4 regions of the Streptomyces sp. NPDC048389 genome follow, and region 4 is predicted to be linked to each of the others. Evidence: riboswitches for the same ligand, from Rfam matches in the RefSeq annotation. Region 4 holds a riboswitch; each other region holds the start of a gene.

What was found. A riboswitch is a leader RNA that binds a small molecule or an ion and turns the genes downstream of it on or off. The one in region 4 is predicted to bind cyclic di-AMP.
Positions count from the first base shown of each region.
Region 1: it holds a riboswitch for cyclic di-AMP, as region 4 does, so the genes downstream of both, AB0903_RS23950 (C40 family peptidase) here and AB0903_RS18220 (M23 family metallopeptidase) in region 4, are expected to answer to the same signal.
Region 2: it holds a riboswitch for cyclic di-AMP, as region 4 does, so the genes downstream of both, AB0903_RS32145 (LysM peptidoglycan-binding domain-containing protein) here and AB0903_RS18220 (M23 family metallopeptidase) in region 4, are expected to answer to the same signal.
Region 3: it holds a riboswitch for cyclic di-AMP, as region 4 does, so the genes downstream of both, AB0903_RS20410 (M23 family metallopeptidase) here and AB0903_RS18220 (M23 family metallopeptidase) in region 4, are expected to answer to the same signal.

Region 1 covers NZ_JBEZKP010000039.1:28,492-32,529, reverse strand. Annotated here, with positions in the region: gene pcrA (DNA helicase PcrA) at 1-2,444, opposite strand, end outside; cyclic di-AMP (ydaO/yuaA leader) riboswitch at 2,697-2,889, shown strand; gene AB0903_RS23950 (C40 family peptidase) at 2,891-4,038, shown strand, end outside.
Region 2 covers NZ_JBEZKP010000078.1:17,890-21,927, forward strand. Annotated here, with positions in the region: gene AB0903_RS32135 (right-handed parallel beta-helix repeat-containing protein) at 1-160, opposite strand, end outside; gene AB0903_RS32140 (hypothetical protein) at 265-837, opposite strand; gene AB0903_RS32145 (LysM peptidoglycan-binding domain-containing protein) at 1,444-2,250, opposite strand; cyclic di-AMP (ydaO/yuaA leader) riboswitch at 2,255-2,412, opposite strand; partial or broken gene AB0903_RS32150 (cellulose-binding domain-containing protein) at 2,822-4,038, opposite strand, start outside.
Region 3 covers NZ_JBEZKP010000029.1:17,706-21,743, reverse strand. Annotated here, with positions in the region: gene sigJ (RNA polymerase sigma factor SigJ) at 1-444, opposite strand, end outside; tRNA gene AB0903_RS20420 (tRNA-Met) at 593-666, shown strand; gene AB0903_RS20415 (PP2C family protein-serine/threonine phosphatase) at 879-2,024, shown strand; cyclic di-AMP (ydaO/yuaA leader) riboswitch at 2,341-2,496, shown strand; gene AB0903_RS20410 (M23 family metallopeptidase) at 2,507-3,553, shown strand; gene AB0903_RS20405 (PrsW family intramembrane metalloprotease) at 3,719-4,038, opposite strand, start outside.
Region 4 covers NZ_JBEZKP010000024.1:1,645-5,682, reverse strand. Annotated here, with positions in the region: gene AB0903_RS18225 (pitrilysin family protein) at 1-860, shown strand, start outside; cyclic di-AMP (ydaO/yuaA leader) riboswitch at 1,101-1,262, shown strand; gene AB0903_RS18220 (M23 family metallopeptidase) at 1,275-2,057, shown strand; gene AB0903_RS18215 (GntR family transcriptional regulator) at 2,403-3,080, shown strand; gene AB0903_RS18210 (HPr family phosphocarrier protein) at 3,277-3,558, opposite strand; partial or broken gene AB0903_RS18205 (GNAT family N-acetyltransferase) at 3,726-4,038, shown strand, end outside.

The sequences.
Region 1 (4,038 bases), on a different contig from region 4:
TACCGCAGCAGCAGCCGCTTGGGTTTCTCGTCCCCGAAGTCGATCGTCGCCTGCGCCTCCGAGCCCGAGCCCTTCACCTCGATCACGGTCCCGAGGCCGAACTGGTCGTGCGTGACCCGGTCGCCCACCACCAGCGAGATCACCGGCTTGTCGCTCGTGCGCCGCGTGGCGAAGCCGGACGCGCCCCCGCGCGAACGGGAGGACGACAGCGAGGACGCGATGCCGGACGTCGGTCCGGCGGGCGCGGCCATCGGGCCCGTCCGCTTCCATGTCAGGTGCTGGACGGGGATCTCCTCGAGGAACCGCGAGGGCGGGTTGTACGAGGGCTGGCCCCAGGCGCTGCGCATCGACGACCTGGTCAGGTAGAGCCGCTCGCGGGCGCGTGTGATACCCACGTACGCCAGGCGCCGCTCCTCCTCCAGTTCCTTCGTCTGCCCCAGCGCCCGCATGTGCGGGAAGACGCCGTCCTCCATGCCGGTCAGGAACACGACGGGGAACTCGAGGCCCTTGGCGGTGTGCAGCGTCATCAGCGTGATGACGCCGGTGCCCTCGCCGTCCTCGTCCGGGATCTGGTCGGAGTCGGCGACGAGCGCCACCTTCTCCAGGAACTCGGCGAGCGTCCCCGCGCCTTCCTCGTCCCCGCGCTCCTGCTCGAACTCGAGCGCCACGGACGCCAGTTCCTGCAGGTTCTCGATACGGGTCTCGTCCTGCGGGTCCGTGGAAGCCTGCAGTTCGGCGAGGTAGCCGGTCCGCTCCAGCACGGCCTCCAGCACGACGGCGGGGCCCGCGCCCGAGTCGGCGACGGTACGCAGCTCCTCCATGAGCACGTTGAACCGCTTGACCGCGTTGGCGGAGCGGGCCGCCATACCGTACGCCTCGTCGACCCGCTTCAGGGCCTGCGGGAAGGTGATCTTCTCGCGGAGCGCGAGAGCGTCGACCATCGCCTCCGCGCGCTCGCCGATGCCGCGCTTCGGCACGTTCAGGATGCGGCGCAACGGGACGTTGTCCTCGGGGTTGGCGAGGACGCGCAGATAGGCCAGCACGTCGCGGACCTCCTTGCGCTCGTAGAAGCGCACACCGCCGACGACCTTGTAGGGCAGGCCGACGCGGATGAAGATCTCCTCGAAGACACGCGACTGGGCGTTCGTACGGTAGAAGACGGCGACGTCGCCGGCCTTCGCCTCGCCCTGGTCGGTGAGCCGGTCGATCTCGTCGGCGACGAACTGGGCCTCGTCGTGCTCGGTGTCCGCGACGTAGCCGGTGATCCGGGCACCCTCGCCCGCGTTCGTCCACAGGTTCTTGGGGCGGCGGGACTCGTTGCGCTCGATGACGGCGTTGGCGGCGGACAGGATCGTCTGGGTGGAGCGGTAGTTCTGCTCCAGCAGGATCGTCGTCGCGTCCGGGTAGTCCTCCTCGAACTGGAGGATGTTGCGGATGGTCGCGCCGCGGAAGGCGTAGATCGACTGGTCGGCGTCACCGACGACGCAGAGCTCGGCCGGGTCGAGGTCCTCGTAGCCGGTGCCGACCAGTTCGCGCACGAGCGTGTACTGGGCGTGGTTGGTGTCCTGGTACTCGTCGACGAGGACGTGCCGGAAGCGGCGGCGGTAGTGCTCGGCGACGTCCGGGAACGCCTGGAGCAGGTGGACCGTCGTCATGATGATGTCGTCGAAGTCCAGGGCGTTGGCCTCGCGCAGCCTCGCCTGGTACATCCGGTACGCCTCTGCGAGCGTCTTCTCAAAGCCTCCCCCAGAGCCTTCGGCCTGGGAGGCACCCCCAAGCGCCTGGTCGGCGAAGGTCTCCTCGTCGATCAACTCGTTCTTCAGGTTCGAGATCTTGGCACTGAAGGACTTCGGCGGGAACTTCTTCGGGTCGAGGTCCAGATCGCGGCAGACCAGTGACATCAGCCGCTTCGAGTCGGCGGCGTCGTAGATCGAGAACGACGAGGTGAAGCCGAGCTTCTTGGACTCGCGGCGCAGGATGCGCACGCACGCGCTGTGGAAGGTCATGACCCACATGGCGTTCGCCCGCGGGCCCACCAGCTGCTCGACGCGCTCCTTCATCTCACCGGCGGCCTTGTTGGTGAAGGTGATCGCCAGTATCTGGCCGGGGTGCACATGCCGGGTCCCCAGCAGATGCGCGATGCGGTGCGTGAGCACCCGGGTCTTGCCCGAGCCGGCGCCGGCCACGATGAGCAGGGGCGACCCCGTGTGCACGACGGCGGCACGCTGCTGTTCGTTCAGCCCGTCGAGAAGCGCGGCGGGGTCCACGACGGGGCGCGGCGCGCCGTCGCGGTAGTACCCGTCGCGAGCCGGAGGCACGTCGAAAGCGCCCTGGAAGAGGTCGTCCGGGACCTGTTCCGGAGCCGAATCCTCGGGCGGCGGTGGATGCTCGTCCCCGTGGGGCTGGAGATCCGCCAGGAAGCTGTCGTCAAAGAGGCTGCTCATCGCCTAACGAGTCTAGGCGGCCGCACCGACAACCGTGGCCGCACGGCAACACCGGAAGGCGGCCACGATCGGTGACGGGACGAATCCGCCAGGCGACAGATCCTCCACCGGAGGCCCGGCCCGGGCGACCCGCCGAAAAAGGTCACGAACATGTATCGGACAAATCGAACATCAACCTTCACAGCAGCTGCACGAGTTGGCTAGCGTGCTCGACCAGGCGGCCCGCACCCCTCCCGGCGAACCACGCCGAACGGGCGGCCTGCGCCGAATCCGACCTCCCGCCATGGAAGTTCGGAACCGGGGACCCACCCTCCTGACGTCGTCTTCGACGCAGGAGGCCCAGCACCACCGGGGTGAATCGGACCGCGCTCCACTCGGTCCGTAGGGCACCTTCCGTTCGCCCGAACCCGACAGCTAACCCGGTAGGCGGTCCACGGAAGAAGGAGATGCCGGCCTTGGCGTCGCATCGCAAGCCCCGCAGCCGAACCGCAAAACCGTCCTCCGCCGTCGGGTTCACCACCGCAGCCCTCGCAGGTGTGACCCTGCTCTCCACGCAGAGCGCGACCGCCGCGCCCTCCGAGCCGAAGCCCAGCATCGAAGAGGTGCAGAAGAAGGTCGACGACCTGTACCGGCAGGCCGGCAGCGCCACGCAGGAGTACAACAAGGCCAAGGAAGCCACCGGCGAGAAGCGCCGGGAGGTGGACCAGCTCCTCGACGAGGCGGCCGAGCGCACCGAGAAGCTCAACGTGTCCCGCCGCGCCCTCGGCAACTACGCGGCCGCGCAGTACCGCACCGGCTCCGTCACGCCCACCGCCGCGCTGATGTTCGCGGACAGTCCGCAGGCGTACTTCGACCAGACCCAGCTGATGGACCGGATGACGGACCAGCAGCGCAGAGCGGTCAGCGAGTACGAGACCGAGCGGGCGGCGGCGGCCAGGCAGCGTGCGGAGGCGACCAAGCGTCTCGAGTCGCTCACGGACTCCCAGGAGGCGCTGCGCACCAGCAAGCAGACGGTGCAGACCAAGCTCGCGGAGGCGCGCACCCTGCTGGCGACGCTGACCGCGGAGGAGAAGGCACGGCTCGCCGCGATCGAGCGGAAGAAGGAGGAGGAGGCCCGCCGCAAGGCCGAGGAGAAGGCCGCGGCGGAGGCCCGCGCCAGGGCGGAGGCCGAGCGGCAGCGCGCGGAACGCGAGACGCCCCCGGTCACGGACACCGGCACCGGCACCACCGACCCGGGGACGGGCACCGGCACCGGCACCGGCACGGACGACGGCACCTACACGGCCAAGGCCGACAAGGTCCTCGCGTTCGCCCGCGCCCAGATCGGCAAGCCGTACGTCTGGGGCGCGACGGGCCCGAGCTCGTACGACTGCTCCGGCCTCACACAGGCCGCGTGGAAGGCGGCCGGGGTGGACCTGCCGCGCACCACGTGGGACCAGGTGAAGGTCGGCACCCGCGTCGCCACGGCGGATCTGCTCCCCGGTGACCTGGTCTTCTTCTACGACGACATCAGCCACGTCGGGATCTACATCGGCGACGGCAAGATGATCCACGCCCCCAAGCCGGGCACGAACGTCCGCGAGGAGTCCATCTA
Region 2 (4,038 bases), on a different contig from region 4:
CGACCGTGTCGCCGGGCTGCGCGGCGTCCACGGCGGCCTGGATGGACTCGCCCGGCAGTACCTGGTGGGTGACGGCGGCGCGGGCGGGGGCCGCCGCGCCGAGGCCGGACACGGCGAGCAGAGCCGCGCATCCGAGCAGGGTCATTTGTCGCTTTGTCATAAACCGAAGCTATGCACATTCGCGGCCGAATCGGCACAAACCACGCCTGGGAGGGTGTGTGTCGCGCCCACCCAGACGTGGCCCTGCAGCCCTCAGTGCGGCATTCAGGCGTCTTCGAAGTAGACGTCGAGAACCGCGTCCAGCTCCTCGGTCCACTCCTTGAGGCGCCCCCTGGCCGGCGCCTCGACGTCCGCGTTGAACCAGCGGTTGGCCGCCACATGGACGGTGACGGCGAACCGGCGCCCGAAGCGGGCCGGCTTCACCTCGACCGCCCCGATCTCGTCCCACGCGAATTCCGCCTCCTGGTCGTCCAGGGTGAAGCGGATACCGGACCGGTCGGCGGCGATCGACCCACGGCGGTCACTGACCTCGAAGGCGGGGCCGTCCGCCGCCTCCCTCGACGCTGCCTCCTTCGACGCCGCTTCCTTCGACGCTTCTTCCTGCGCGTCCGAATCGCTGCGGGTGTCGGCGTCGGCGCCCGTGGTGGTGTCCGACTCGGCGGCGCCGGCTGCCGCCGGCTCCGGCTTCTTGCCCTCCGGCTCGGCGGCGGACCTCTTGCCGGCCTCCTCGTTCCCCTCCTTCACTGCAGGCGGGGGCCCGGTCAGGCCCGGCACGAACGCCGGGTCCGTCCCCACGGCGATGTCGATCTTCGGCTTCGGATCTATCTGCTGCTCCACGGCGGGCAGTATGGACGACGAAGCCGTACGAGACCAATGCGTCCGCCGGACCCCGCGCCGGAACTCGTGGTCGGGCGCCCGATCCCCGCCGTCCGGCCGGGTGATCGTCGCAGCCTCCGGCCATGACTGCGGACACCGGGTGTCCGACGCCCACACGGAAATCCACGCCGCCGCGGGGCGACCTTCTCGCGGGCTTCGCCCGGGTGTGAGCGTTCATCGGCCGGTCCCGGTACGGCCTGGCACCGGTCGGCGTCGGCGCGGTCGGTGCCGTACCGGCCGGCGGGGCCGTGGCCGTGGCGCTCCGCGGGGCGACGGGGCCGGACGGCGCGCGGTGCGGCCGCCGAAGCGGTGCAACCGGCTGGTGGCGCCGGCCGACGCGCTCAGGACCGTCGCGCCGCCGGCAGTGCGGTCGCCGTGGCCGGACGGCCGACGAGACCGTGCATGCGATGGTGCGGTGTGGGGGCCGCCGTCGCGCCGCGGCTCTCCTCGTTCCATGTGTTCGAACGGCCGGACACGGCAAAGCCGGTGCCCGGGGCGCGTGGGGCGCGCCCCGGGCACCGGCCCGGTGAACCGAGGGCGACGGATCAGCCGTCGCGCAGGTTCTGTCTAGTAAGGGCCGTTCACGTTGTCGATCGAGCCGTACCGGTCGGCGGCGTAGTTGCACGCGGCGGTGATGTTGGCGACCGGGTCGTACAGGTCGTAGGACGTGCCGGGGACGTGGTAAGCGTCGAAGGTCGGCTGGATGACCTGCAGCAGGCCCTTCGAAGGCGTGCCGTTGATGGCGTTGATGTCCCAGTTGTTGATCGCCATCGGGTTGCCGGAGGACTCCCGCATGATGTTGCGGTGAATTCCCTCGTAGCTTCCGGGAATTCCGTGCTGGGCCATGATGTCCAGCGATTCCTTGATCCAGCCGTCGAGGTTGTCGGCGTAGGCCGGCTTCGCGGCGACCTTCTCCGTCTTCACCGCAGTGGCCTTGGCCACCGGCGCGCTCTTCCGCTCCGAGCGGTCCGCACGGTCGGTCTCGGCGGCACGGTCGGCCTTCTTGGGCGCGGCCTTCGCCTCTGCCTCGGAGGCGGCGCCGATCGTCAGCTCGAGGCCCGGGTGAATCAGCGACGGGTTGTCGCCGACAGCCTTCCGGTTGTCCTTGTAGAGCTGCTTCCAGCCGCCGTCGAGGGAATGCGCGGCGGCGATCTTGGAAAGGGAGTCGCCGGCGACCACGGAATAGACGACGGGGTCGGACTTCTCGGCGGCGGCCGGAGCGGTCACGGCGGCCGGCTGTGCCGCGGGAGCGGCCTGAGCAGCGGTGGCGCCGATGAGCGGCAGGGCCAGGGCCGCGCCGCCCGTGCTCACGGCGATGATTCCGCGGGTCAGCGAACGGGCCCTGGTACGACGGTGCTTACCCTCTGTGGGCATGGTGAATTCCTCTCCGTCGCCTGCGAGGTGAGCTGTCGGGTTCGGGCTGGAGATGCCCGGCCGCACGGGAATGCGACTTCACCCCGAGCCGTTCCGTATTCCGGATCGGCGGCTTACCTGGTTCCCCCGCTCCTGCCGTACGTGAGTCGTTGCGGTCTGGTTTCCGGACGGCGGCAGGATTCGGCGGTCCACCCGGATTGACGGTGACCGTAAGCGAGAGCGTCCCGGCGAAACAAGTGCCGAATTGTGGATCACAATCCGAAAGGCGGTTCCGCAGGGGTGATTTCCTATTGTCATTACCGCGTCAAGAAACTCAAACCCCCTTTCGCCCAAGGGGAGTGGGGGGTCGAGTGACATTGCCGTTGCTCAGCGCCAGGTGACTGACATCACGGGCCGGTCGCGCAACCGCGGGCCCCGCCCGACCGTCTCCCCTGCGCCAACTCGCAACAATCGCCCGGAATTCACCTTCAGTACAGTTCGGCCAAATTATTCATAACGGACATTTACACCAAAGCACCGCGAGGCTCCCGGCGCAGGCCGGGGAACCCCGCGGTGCCGGCCGCGGTCCGTCTCAGCCGACGGTGCAGCCCTCGCCCCCCAAGGTGAAGGCGTCGGGGCTGTCGTTCTCACCCGACCAGTCCCCCGTGAAGCCGAAGCCCACGGAAGCACCGGCGGCCACCGTGCCGTTCCAGGAGACGTTGCCGACCGTCACCTCGGCCCCGGTCTGCCGGTGGGTGGCGTTCCACATCCGTCCGGCCTTCTGCCCGTCGGGGAAGGTCCAGCGCAGCTCCCAGCCGTCCAGAGCCGCGTCACCCGTGTTGGTGAGCGTCACATCGGCCTGGAAGCCGCCCGACCACTCGTTCGTGATGGTGTACGTCACCCTGCAGCCGGTGCCCGCGGGCGGCTCCTCCGGGCCGGGGCCCGGACCCGGGCCCGGGTTGCCGCCACCGTCCCCGTCCGACGACTCGCCGTAGATGATGCCGCGCCCGTTGGTGGCCACGTACACCCGGCCGAAGACCCGTGGGTCGCCCGTGATCGCCGCCCCGGTCCAGCCCCACTGGTGTGCGTCGTCATTGATCCGCGTCCAGCTCGCCCCCGCGTCCGTGGAGCGGAAGATGCCGCGGACACCGCCGATCTTCGCACTGGCGAAGAGCGTCTGGTACGAGGCGCCGGCCGCCGCCCTGCCGAAGCCGACGGCATCCGCCTCGTCCACGCCGGAGACCTTCACGAAGGTCGCTCCGGAGTCCGTGGAGTGCCACATCCCGTACGTCCCGTCCGCCGTGCCGCCCGCGAGCCAGACGTCTCCCTCCACACCGGGAACCGCCTTGAAGCGGACATTTCCCTCTTCCGGGAGTCCGGACGCCCCGGCGGTGAAGGTGGCGCCGCCGTCGGCCGACACATAGAACGTGCCGGCCTTGAAGCCGTAGAACTTCTTCGGGTTCTCGCGGTCGGACTCGACGATCGCCCCTGCCGGGATGCCGCTGGATGCCGTCCACGAGCTGCCGAAGCCGGTGGTGCGGTGCACACCGGCGCCGTCCGGGCTCCAGACGAAGCCGCTGCCGTCCGACGCGGCGGCAACCGTGCCGCCGCCCCTCACCCCCGCGGGCTGCGACCCCTGGAACCAGTTGGCGCCGTTGTCCGTGGAGAAGGCGATGTGCGGGGCGGCGTCGGCGTTGCCGACCCGTACGACGGTGTCGGGAGCGGCCTCCGCGAAGTCCAGACCGGTGGTCGCCGACATGGTCGGCCGGGTGAACATCCTCTCGGGCACGGCGTCGAGGTCGGTATGGC
Region 3 (4,038 bases), on a different contig from region 4:
CGGAGTGCGGCCGACGACGGGGGCGATCTCGTCGAAGGGCACCCCGAACATGTCGTGTAGTACGAACGCCAGCCGCTCGGCGGGCGCCAGCGTCTCCAGCACGACGAGGAGCGCGAGCCCGACCGAGTCGGCGAGCAGCGCCCGGTGTTCCGGATCCACGGTGCCCGCGCTGCTCACGATCGGTTCCGGCAGGTGCACGTCCATCGGCTCCTCGCGCCGGGACGTACGCGAGCGCAGCATGTCCAGGCAGACCCGGCCCACCACGGTCGTCAGCCAGCCGCCCAGGTTGTTGATCCCGTCGGAGTCGCTACGGCTGAGCCGGAGCCACGCCTCCTGGACGGCGTCGTCCGCCTCGCTCAGTGAACCGAGCATCCGGTAGGCGACCGCGCGCAGTTGTGTACGGTGCGCCTCGAACCGCTCGGCCAGGAAGTCGTGGTCGTCCATCGTCGTTCCGTCCCCTCGTCGTGCACTGATCATCCGGTTGTCCGTATGTCTGACGAACGGAGGAGGGGTGATGTGACGGCGTCGGGGCGGCTGCGCGGAAAAGGTGGAGTTGATCTTGCTCGGGATGCCGTAAGGTTGTGTTCACCGACGCGGGGTGGAGCAGCTCGGTAGCTCGCTGGGCTCATAACCCAGAGGTCGCAGGTTCAAATCCTGTCCCCGCTACTGATGACACCGGCCCGGTGGTCGATCTCCACGATCGCCCACCGGGCCGGTGGCTTTTCCAGGCTGCCGGCTTTGCTCCCGGTGACTGTCCCGACCGTCTCGGCATTCGCCCGGCCGGGCGACGGGAAGTAATTGTGCGGCGCGTCGACGCTCAGCCTGAGGAGGGCGCGGTACTGTCCGCAGCCGTCAGCGGACCCGGCAGGAGACCATCTTTGGGACAGCAGCGGCGTGATCAGGGCGGCGTGCGGCGGGCACCGTGGTCCGTCCGGGCCCTGCCCTTGGCGATGATCGTCGCAGGCGTGGTCTTCGACCTGCTGACGCCTCCTCGTTTCACCGCGGTGCCGCTCTTCGCGGCCGCGCCGCTCCTCGCCGCCCCCCTCTTCCCGTTCGTGATGACCTTGCTCATGGGCGTCGCCGCCCTCATGGGCGTGAGCGGCATGCATGTGGCGAACGGGACCACTGCGCAGATCACCGCCCTCACCGAGACCACCACCGTGCTCACCGTGGCGGCCCTCGCGCTGCTCATCAACAGGGTCGTGCAACGCAGCGGCGAACAGCTGGCCTCGGCCCGGGTGATCGCGGAGACCGCGCAGCGCGCCGTGCTGCCCGCGCCGGCAGACCGGATCGGCGGTCTGCACATCGCCGCCCGGTACGAGGCGGCGCAGGAGGGCGCGTTCATCGGCGGTGACCTCTTCGCTGTGCAGGACACCCCGTACGGCGTGCGTCTCATCGTGGGCGACGTCCGTGGCAAGGGGCTGGGGGCGGTGGGGACCGTGGCGGTCATCATCGGTGCGTTCCGTGAGGCCGCGGAGCAGGAGCGCTCGCTCGAGGGCGTGGGGCAGCGGCTGGAGCGTGCCCTCAAGCGGGAGGGCACTCGGCGGGAGGGCCTGGACGCGGTGGAGGGTTTCACCACTGCCGTGCTGGGCGAGATTCCCCGCGGCGGTGCGATGGTGCGGCTGGTGAACCGGGGGCATCCGGAGCCGCTGCTGCTGCACGCCGACGGTGCGCTGGACGTTCTGCGGCCGCGGCAGGCGGCGCTGCCGCTCGGCATGGGTCTGGGGGAGTGGCCGGACCGGGCGGAGGAGTTCCCGCTGCCCGACGGGGCGACACTTCTGCTCTACACGGACGGCGTCACGGAGGCGCGTGACGACCGCGGTGTCTTCTACGACCCGGTCGAACGGCTCGCCGGGCGGCTCTTCCCGGGGCCCGGGGAGCTGCTGGACGCGCTCGTCGACGACGTACGCCGGTACACCGGCGGCGGGTCGAACGACGACATGGCGCTGCTGGCCGTCGGCCGGCCGGCGCGGGGGCAGCCGGAGCGGCGCAGGACGGTGCCGGTGGTTCCCCATGAGACGTGACAGGAGACGTGAGCAGGGAGCGGAAGCGGATGGCGCCGCCGGGCACGCCGGCCGACGGGGCGGCGCAGCCGGTCCACCGCCCCCGTCCTCACGGCCTGTGATCGAGGGACACCCCTCCGCATAACATTTGATACAACGTCAGAAAAAGGTCCGGTCCTGACGTTTGATCAAGTCGCCCCGTTGCGGGGGTGTCTGTCCGATTAAGTCCCCGTCCGAATCGTTAATGATCAACCGGAACGGCTTGGAATCCGACCCCGCCGTCTATTAACGTTCGATAACGCAGCGCGGTCGTCCCAGCCGTCGTCAGAGGCGGCACCGTGCGCACGCGCCGAATCCCGCAAGGGAGCCGGGGAACCACCAATTGGGGTGAATCGGGCACCTCTTGCCGTGCAGTTCGCGGTCGAGGCGCCCGTAGGAGACCTTCCTGCTCCGAACCCGTCAGCTAACCCGGTAGGCGAGAAGGAAGGAAGGAGTACGCCTTCGTGGCGTCCAACATGCCTGCCCCAGAAACCCGCTTCGCGTCCGAACACGCCGGTGGCGACGCGCCCGAGCGGACCTGGGAGGAATGGAATCCCACCGAGGAGTCCATCCGCCCCGTGCGCGGCCGGCACCGTGTCATCAAGCAGCGCGGCGGACTCGCCCGCAGCTCCACGGTGCTCGGCGTCGGTGTGATCGCCGCGGTCGGCGCCGGTGGCATAGCCACCGCGCAGGACAAGCCGGCGGTTTCCATCTCCCTTCCCGACGCCATCACGGACAACCTTCCCGATGCCAAGTCCCTTCCGGGCGTCGGCTCGTTGGTCTCGGGCGACTCCGACGCCGCGGGCGAGGTCAACACCGCCCCGCTGACCGCCGCCGCGGCGCCCGTGGCCGACGGTGGCGACAGCTCCGCGCAGTCGACGGGCGCCGGCGAGGCACTGCGCGCCCGCATCCTCCAGCAGGCCGAGCAGCAGCAGGCCGCGGCGGACGCGGAGGCCAAGGCCGCGGCGGAGAAGCTCGCCGCGGAACAGGCCGCGGCCGCGGCCGCGAAGCAGCAGAGCGAGGCGGAGGCCAAGGCCGCCGAGGAGAAGCGCAAGGCGGAGGAGGCGGCCAGGGCCAAGGCGGAGGCCGAGCGTCTCGCCGAGCTCGCGAAGAGCTTCTCCCTGCCCACCTCCTCGTACACGATCACCTCCACCTACGGCGAGTCCGGCTCCCTCTGGTCCTCCGGCCAGCACACCGGCCTGGACTTCGCCGCCCCGACCGGCACCCCGGTCAAGGCCGTCCACGGCGGTACGGTCAAGTCCGCGGGTTGGTCCGGCTCCTACGGCTACCGCATCGTCCTCGAACTGGACGACGGCACCGAGGTCCTGTACGCCCACCTGTCGTCGATGACGGCGAGCGCGGGCCAGACGGTCACCACCGGCGAGACGATCGGTCGCGTCGGCGCCACCGGCAACGTCACCGGGCCTCACCTGCACCTGGAGGTGCACACCCCGGGCGGCTCCGGCATCGACCCGATGTCCTGGCTGCGCAGCAAGGGCCTCACGGTCTGATCCCTGCCCGGTACGGGGGCGCCGCATGCTCACCCCATGCGCTGCTTCGTGCCGGGCACATCCATGTCTCCTCCCGCCCCCGCCGCACACCCGCCCCGACGCCAGGGCATCCCGCCGTGCGCGGGTCATGGACATCCCGCCGTCTCGACGGGGGACCGGCGCGGGTCAGGAGCGGTACGGGTTGTAGCCGCCGTAGTCGCGGTACGGAGGCGGCGCCGGTGCGCGGCTCGTCGCCCGGGCCGCGTACGCCAGTGACGGCCCCGCCACCTGTCGACGCTGCCACAGATGGTGCAGCAGCTCCTGCTCGCGCTCCGCGAAGTCCGGGCCCGCCGCGCCCCGGTGTGCCCGTCGGCGCAGGAAGGCCAGCGATGTCGCGAACGACTCGTACTCCGACACCGCGTGGCCGGCGGCCGGGCCGTATGTGCGCCGGGCGAAGTCGCGCGCCATCGTGCGGGCCCGCATCGATGAAAGGGCCCGGGGCTCGG
Region 4 (4,038 bases):
GCGTCTCGCGACCCCGCCAGGGCACCGAGGAGACGGTGTCCCGGATCGACGCCGCGGCCGTGCGCTCCTTCTTCGAGGCCCATGTGCGCCCCGCGACCGCGACCGCCGTGATCGTCGGCGACCTCACCGGCGTCGACCTGGACGCCGTGCTCGGCGACTCGCTCGGCAGCTGGACGGGCGACAAGGCCGACCGGCACCCCGTGCCCGCGATCAGCGCCGACGACACCGGCCGGGTGGTCGTCGTGGACCGTCCCGGAGCCGTGCAGACGCAGGTGCTCATCGGCCGGGTCGGAGCCGACCGCCACGACCGTGTCTGGCCCGCCCGGGTGCTGGGCACGTACTGCCTCGGCGGCACCCTCACCTCCCGCCTCGACCGGGTGCTGCGCGAGGAGAAGGGCTACACCTACGGCGTACGGGCCTTCGGCCAGGTGCTGCTCTCGGCGCCGGACGGCTCCGGTGCGGCCATGCTCGCCATCAGCGGCTCCGTGGACACGCCCAACACCGGCCCCGCGCTCGAGGACCTGTGGAAGGTGCTCCGTACGCTGGCGGCCGAGGGCCTCACCGACACCGAACGCGACGTCGCCGTGCAGAACCTGGTGGGCGTGGCCCCGCTGAAGTACGAGACGGCGGCCTCCGTCGCGGCGACTCTGGCCGACCAGGTCGAGCAGCACCTGCCGGACGACTACCAGGCCCGGTTGTACTCGCGGATGGCGGAGACCGGCACGGTGGAGGCGACCGCGGCCGTCGTCAACGCCTTCCCGGTGGACCGGCTGGTCACGGTACTCGTCGGCGACGCGTCGCAGATCGCCGAGCCCGTCAAGGCGCTCGGCATCGGTGAAGTGACGGTTGTCACGGGCTGAACGGAAGCCGCCGATCGGACAGAAGGCCGAAAACGGCGGACCCTGTGGCAGGTGCCAACAAGCGGAACCCCGGCTTCGGTTCTTTTGTCGGGGTTCCGTCGTATGTCCGCTTTGTTGGAGAGATTGCCTGTCTGCCCTGTGGCATGCGCTACAAAACAGGCTGTCCGTTTGGTGATCGACGGATGAGATGCCTAGCGTCGGTCCGGCTGTCCGCCTGGAGATCGTCGCGCCCGCGACATCGGGCAGCCATCGCCGAGTCCCCGTCAGGCGCGAGCCTGGGGAGCCGGGGACCCAATCGTCCCTGGGGTGAATCGGACACCTTCGCCCGAGCGGAGGCGCCCGTAGGAGACCTTCCTGCTCCGAACCCGTCAGCTAACCCGGTAGGCGAGAAGGAAGGAAAGGACCAGCCTCTTCATGGCGTTCACCCGTGCCACCGGGAAGCATCGTGCCCCGAGCCGTCTGACGCGCAGGAGCGCGAACCTGGCCGGCGCCGCCGCACTCGCCACCACCGGCGTCGTCGGAACCTTCGCCTCCCCGGCCCTCGCCGCCACCGCCGACACCTCCTCCGCCGAGGACACCGGCCTCACCCGGATCGTCACCATGGGGTCGCTCGCCGACGAGATAGCAGACCAGGCCGCCGCCCAGAAGAGGGAGGCCGAGGAGGCCGCCGCCAACGCCCGTGCGCGGGAGAAGGCCGCGGCGGAGGCGAAGCGCAAGGCCGAGGCGCGCGCCGAGGAGGCCCGTGAGGCCGAGGAGCGCGCCGCCCGTGAGGCCGAGCGCAGGCGGCTGAACTCCTTCCAACTCCCCATCGCCGGCTCCTTCGTGACCACCGGCTACAAGGCCGGCGGCGCCCTGTGGTCCTCCGGCTCCCATTCCGGCGTCGACTTCCGCGCCCCGTCGGGCAGCTCCGTCGTGGCGGTGGGCTCGGGAACCGTCGTGGAGGCCGGCTGGGCCGGCGCGTACGGCAACAACGTCGTGATCCGGATGAACGACGGCACCTACACCCAGTACGGCCACCTGGCGTCCATCGACGTCGTCGTCGGCCAGCAGGTCACCCCCGGCCGGCAGATCGGCCTGTCGGGCTCGACCGGCAACTCGACCGGACCGCATCTGCACTTCGAGGCGCGGACCACGGCCGAGTACGGCTCGGACATCGACCCCGTCGCCTATCTGCGCTCGCACGGCGTCGCCGTCTGACCTCGGGGCAAGGCCGGCGCGGGTCCGGCCCGTCCGTTCTGCCGGTGCGGACCCGGTCCGTTCGTTCTGCCGGATCTGCCGGAGGGGCCCGGCCCGGCGTTCTGCCGGAGGGGCCCGGCCCGTCCGTCCGGCCGGACCGTCGCATCCGCTCGCAGGGCCCCTGGCACCGCGCCGGGGGCCTTCGGCGTATTCCGTGCCGTTTCCGCCATTCCGTCATCTGCGTGTGCACCAAGAGATTTCCATGGTTTCCCGGCCGCCATCGGAAAACGGCGCACATTGCAATAGAGTCACGGGAAGACACGTCGAACGGCTGCGTTTCGCTCGGATCAAGGCGGAGGTTCGGTCATGCGTATTCCCGCGCACTCGGTATGCACGGCGATCCGCGACGACATCGTCTCCGGTGTCTTCGAGCGCGGCAGCCGGCTCACCGAGGAGCAGCTCGCCCGCCGCTACGGGGTCTCCCGGGTCCCGGTGCGCGAAGCGCTGCGCACGCTGGAGTCGGAGGGGTTCGTCGTCACCCGGCGGCACGCCGGCGCATGCGTCGCGGAGCCCACGGAACAGGAGGCCGCCGACCTCCTGGAGATCCGCATGCTGCTGGAGCCGCTGGGGGCGGCACGCGCCGCGCAGCGCCGCACAGAGGCGCATCTCAAAGTGCTGCGCGGCCTGGTCAGGCTGGGGCAGCAGAGGGCGCGCCGGGGACAGGGCGAAGACCTGCGCTCGCTGGGCAACTGGTTCCACGAGACGCTGGCCCAGTCCTGCGGCAGCCCCGGGCTGACCGCGCTGCTCACCCAGCTGCGGCACAAGATCGCCTGGATGTACGCGGTGGAGCAGTCGGCCGCGCCGGTCGAGGCGTGGGCCGAGCGTGGCGCGATCGTCGATGCCGTGGCCCGCGGCGACGCGGAGCGGGCGCGGGCGCTGACGGCGCTGCACGCGGAGCGCTCCGCCGGGGCGCACCGGCTGCGGCGCACCGTGCGCGTGAGGACTTCGCAACATGCCGTAAACACCACGAGCGGCCGGAATTAACAGAAGGCGTATACAAAAGAAGTGCTGCGTTGTCGGCCTCTTTTTCTTTTATGGCTACTCTTTTCCCGGCGTCGTCCGGGAATTCGTGTGCCCGCGAAAACGCGTGGCAGTTTCCGGTAGGACGAAACCGCGGTACCCCCGGACCGGGGCACCGCGGTCGTGTCGTGCGAGGGGCCGGACCGTGCGGCCCCTCCGCTCAGACCGTCTCGGGGAGCTCGTCGAGCCCCTCGGCCACCAGCTTCGCCAGACGGTCCAGGGCGGCCTCGGCGCCGTCCGCGTCGGAAGCGAGGACGATCTCTTCGCCGCCCTGTGCGCCCAGGCCGAGCACGGCGAGCATGGAGGCGGCGTTGACCGGGTTGCCGTCGGCCTTGGCGATCGTCACGGGGACGCCGGCAGCCGTCGCGGCACGGACGAAGATGGACGCGGGGCGGGCGTGAAGGCCCTCGGCCCAGCCGACATTGACGCGGCGCTCAGCCATGGTGATGCCCTTCAAGTCTTAGCGGTTGTCTAGACCAGTCTCTCATGGGTTCCGGCGTGCTCCCCCGACCGGTCCGGCGGGGGTGACGGACCGCCCGTGCGGCCTCCTCAGACTGCCCGCAGGCAACCTGCCCCGCTACCGCTGTGCCGCGCCGTAGGCTTTGCACCATGCAGACCTCGCGGGAGCACGCCTACCCGGCTCACTGGGAAGCAGACGTGGTGCTGCGCGACGGCGGCACCGCCCGGATCAGGCCCATCACGACCGAGGACGCCGACCGGCTGGTCAGTTTCTACGAGCAGGTCTCCGACGAGTCGAAGTACTACCGCTTCTTCGCCCCCTACCCGCGGCTGTCCGACAAGGACGTCCACCGCTTCACCCACCACGACTACGTGGACCGGGTCGGGCTCGCGGTCACGGTCGGCGGCGAGTTCATCGCCACCGTCCGCTACGACCGGATCGACGCACGGGGCCGCCCCGCGA